2 regions of the Citricoccus sp. genome follow, and region 2 is predicted to be linked to the other one. Evidence: riboswitches for the same ligand, from Rfam matches in the RefSeq annotation. Region 2 holds a riboswitch; the other holds the start of a gene.
What was found. A riboswitch is a leader RNA that binds a small molecule or an ion and turns the genes downstream of it on or off. The one in region 2 is predicted to bind S-adenosylmethionine.
Positions count from the first base shown of each region.

Region 1 (2,198 bases), on a different contig from region 2:
CGCCTGGGAGGACTGGCCCCTGGGCCTGGAGTCCGGCAAGTACGAGGCCGTCATCTCCAACGTCACGGTGACGGACGAGCGCAAGCAGAAGTACGACATGGCCAGTTACCGCGAGGACAAGCTCGGGTTCTACGTAACCTCGGACTCGGACATCCAACAGATCACCGAGGCGAAGGACGTGGCGGGTCTGAGGGTCATCGTGGGGTCCGGCACCAACCAGGAGAAAGTTCTGATGGCGTGGGATCGGCAGAACCGAAAGGCCGGACTGGATCCGGTGGACCTGCAGTACTACGAGGACGACTCCGCCGCCGGCCTCGCGCTGCAGGCCGGCCGGGCCGACGCCACCTTCGGTCCCAACTCGACCGGTGCCTACAAGGCCGCCCAGACGGGACAGACCCGGCTGGTCGGACTGGTGGCCGGCGGCTGGCCCGACACTGCGCACATCTCGGTGGCCGTGCAGAAGGGCACGGGGCTGGGTGAGGCCGCCCAGTCAGGACTGGACCACTTGATTGAAACCGGAGTGTACGGGCAGATCCTCCAGCAGTGGGGTCTGGCCGAGGAGGGAATCGACGCCTCCGCGCTGAACCCACCCGGACTGAAGGACTGAGCGGCCGGTGGGCGGACCGGCCGACACCTCCCGGCCCCGTCACAACCTGTCACAAACCCGGTCCCGACGCCGGCCGCAGCGGCCGACGCGACCGTCCGGCCCGAAGATGTCCCGACGTGCGGTTTTGTGACGCACCTGCCCGCCCGCCGCTGGACTCCCACCGGGTCCATCGAGTGGGATTGGCCCACCACACCATCCAGAGCGGCCGAGAGATCTGGCTCGACGACGCCGCAGCAACCAGCCAACCGACCCGGGACACCGGGACCGGCCGGCACGGTGCTACCGCCAGGATCGATGGAGGATCAAATGAATCATCACGCCACGGAACAGATCCACGCCGGCTACGAGCCCGAGGCCCCCTACTGGCCGGTGGCCGTGCCCATCCACCAGACGGCGGCCTACCGCTTCCCGGACCACGCCACGGCCGCCTCGATGTTCCGGCTGGAGACCCCGGGCTTCACCTACAGCCGCACGGGCAACCCGACCGTGGCCGTGTTCGAGAACCGGCTGGCGGCCCTGGAGGGCGGGATCGGGGCCATCGGCACCGCGACCGGCCAGGCCGCCGTCGCCCTGTCCCTGCTGACCCTGCTCCACGCCGGCAAGCACCTGGTCGCCTCCAGTCAGCTCTACGGCGGGACGGTGGACCTGCTGACGGACACCTTCGCCGACTTCGGCATTGAGGTCACGTTCGCCGACCCCGCGGACCCGGTGGCGTGGGCCGCGGCGATCCGGCCGGACACCCGCGCGTTCTTCCTCGAGGCCATCACCAACCCGCTGGCCACCCTGCCGGACCTGCCGGCGCTGGCGGACATCGCCCACGGCGCCGGCGTGCCGGTGATCGTGGACAGCACGCTGGCCACGCCGGCCCTGTACCGGCCACTGGAGCACGGCGCTGACGTGGTGGTGCACTCGGCCACGAAGTTCCTCGGCGGGCACGGCACGGTGCTCGGTGGGGCGATCGTGGACGGGGGGACCTTCGACTACGGCGCGGCCCCGGAACGGTGGCCACAACTGGCCCGGCCCAAGGCTCGCTACGGCGGGCAGACGCTCGTCGACCGGCACGGCCGCGGCGCGTACCTCGCGCTGGCCCGCAGCAAGTTCCTGCACGACCTCGGCCCGACCCTCGCCCCGGCCAGCGCCGCGCAGTTCATCCAGGGCCTGGAGACCCTCGAGGTCCGCATCGCCCGGCACGGGACCACCGCCCTCACGGTGGCCGAGCACCTGGCCGGGCACCCCGCCGTCGGGCGCGTCCACCACCCGGGGATCCCCGGGCACCCCAGTGCCGCCCTCGCCGCGCGGGACTTCCCGCACGGCACCGGCTCGGTGTTCTCCTTCGACCTGGCGGCCGGACCGGAGGCCGTGGGCCCGTTCATCGACGCGCTGGAGCTGTTCCAGCTCGTGGCCAACGTGGGCGACGTGCGCTCGTTGGTCTGTCATCCCGCCACCATGACCCACTGTCGCCTCGCCCCGGACCGCCGCGAGGCCGCGGGGATCGGCGAGACCACGATCCGGCTGTCCATCGGACTGGAGTGTCCGCAGGACCTGGTCGCGGACCTCGACCGCGCGCTGGCCACCGTGCCGGTCTCGGTAC
Region 1 covers NZ_DAOMPX010000040.1:10,477-12,674, reverse strand. Annotated here, with positions in the region: gene PLJ28_RS11870 (ABC transporter substrate-binding protein) at 1-607, shown strand, start outside; SAM riboswitch class I at 797-908, shown strand; gene PLJ28_RS11865 (O-acetylhomoserine aminocarboxypropyltransferase/cysteine synthase family protein) at 914-2,198, shown strand, end outside.
Region 1: another riboswitch for S-adenosylmethionine. It lies ahead of PLJ28_RS11865 (O-acetylhomoserine aminocarboxypropyltransferase/cysteine synthase family protein); the one in region 2 lies ahead of PLJ28_RS09240 (AMP-binding protein).

Region 2 (2,198 bases):
ACCAGCCCATCAGCGACCGGACCAGGGTGGGAGCGGTGTAGTAGGAGGTGACGCCGTAGCGCTCGATGACCTCGAAGTGCCGGCCCGGGTGCGGGGCGTTCGGCACGCCCTCGTAGATGACCTCGGTGACGCCGTTGGACAGCGGTCCGTAGATCTCGTAGGTGTGCGCGGTGACCCAGGCGAGATCGGCGGTGCACCAGTGCACGTCCTTCTCCCGCTCGGACACGTCCGGATGGGAGAACAGGTAGTCGTAGGACCAGGAGGCCTGGGTGAGGTAGCCGCCCGAGGTGTGCACGAGGCCCTTGGGCTGTCCGGTGGTGCCCGAGGTGTACATGATGAACAGCGGGGTCTCGGCGTCGAAGTACTCCGGGGTGTGGGTCTCCGGCTGGCGGTCCACGATCTCGTGCCACCACACGTCCCGGCCCTCGGTCCAGCTGATCTGGCCCGGGCCGTCCCCGACCTCGGTGTGGCCGGTGCGGTTGAGCACCAGCACGTGCTCGATCTGGTTCTGGCCGGAGACGGCCTCGTCCGCGTTGTCCTTGACGGGCACGGCCTGGCCGCGGCGGTACTGGCCCTCTGAGGTGACCAGCAGCTTCGCGCCGGTGTCCTCCACGCGGAAGCGCAGCGCCTCGGCGGAGAAGCCGCCGAACACCAGCGAGTGCACCGCGCCGATCCGCGCGCAGGCCAGGGTGATGACGATCGTCTCCACGAGCACCGGCAGGTAGACCACCACGCGGTCGCCCTTGCCGATGCCCAGTTCGAGCAGGGCGTTGGCGGCCTGGCTGACCTTGCGCTGGAGCTGGGCGTAGGTCACGGCGCGGCGGTCACCGGGTTCGCCCTCGAAGTACAGGGCCACCTTCTCCCCGCGGCCGGCGGCCACATGCCGGTCCACGCAGTTCACCGCGACGTTCAACCGGCCGCCCTCGAACCAGCGGATCTCCGGGCCGCGCTCGGCGGCCGGGTCGGCAGGGGTCCAGGAGTGGGTGGTGTGCCAGGGCGTCTCCCACTCGAGGCGCCGCGCGGCGGCATCCCAGAACGCGAGCCGGTCCTCCTCGCGCACGGGCCGGCCGTCCCCGAGCCCGCCGTGCAACAGGCCCGCGGGCCGGCCCGGGTGGACGGAAGGATCGGCGGCGTCCACGACGTCGGCCGGCAGCGGGCCGGGCAGGGCACCGGGGGCGTGGGCGGGGGTGTCGCGCGCGGTGGCGGTGGGAGCGGCGTGCGGGGCAACAGACAAGACAGAACCTTCTTTCCATCGAATCTGGCAGTAGCACCTGGTCCGGTCCTTGCAGTGCCGGGAGGGCACCCCAGGACCATGGACGGGTTGCTGCGGCGTCACGGAGCCAGATCTCTCAGCCGCTCGGGATGGTCGCCTCCACTCTACGACCGGTCCTGTCCGCGGAGCGAAACGGGTGAAGCAGTGCTACGCACCGGCCTGATGCCCTAGTTTTGACGTGCACCGACGCCGACGGACAGGGACTGCACATGGAGGACATCGCACTGCTGGCCGTGGCCGGTGTCCTGATCATCGTGCTGGTCTCGCTGTTCGCGCCCCGGTTAGGCGTCGCGGCGCCGATCCTGCTCGTCCTGGTGGGCATCGGCTGCAGCATGATCCCCGGGGCGCCCCAGATCCTGCTGGACCCGGAATGGATCCTCATGATCGCGCTGCCGCCGATCCTCTACTCGGCGGCGGTCAACGTCCCCATCACGGACTTCCGCCGGGACCTCGGCACCATCAGCGCCCTGTCCGTGTTCCTGGTGATCGCCTCCGCCTTCGCCACGGGGTGGCTGATCTGGTGGCTGCTGCCGGACATCGATCTCGCGGCCGCAGTGGCCCTGGGGGCGGTCATCAGCCCGCCGGATGCCGTCGCGGCCACCTCGATCGGCAAGAGACTGGGCCTGCCGCCCCGGCTGGTGATGATCCTGGAGGGGGAGGGCCTGGTCAACGACGCCACCGCGCTGGTCATGCTCCGCACCGCCATCGCGGCCACCGCCGGCGCCGTGACCTTCTGGGGTGCCATCGGTGACTTCGCCTACGCCGTCAGCGCCGGGATCGTCCTCGGTCTCCTCGTGGGCGCCGGGACCGTCTGGTTCCGGTCCAGGATCCGGCAGCAGCCCGTCCTCACCACGGCGATCTCCCTGACCGTGCCGTTCCTGGCGTACATGCCCGCGGAGAACCTGCACGCCTCGGGCGTCATCGC
Region 2 covers NZ_DAOMPX010000023.1:44,310-46,507, forward strand. Annotated here, with positions in the region: gene PLJ28_RS09240 (AMP-binding protein) at 1-1,234, opposite strand, end outside; SAM riboswitch class I at 1,247-1,369, opposite strand; gene PLJ28_RS09245 (cation:proton antiporter) at 1,483-2,198, shown strand, end outside.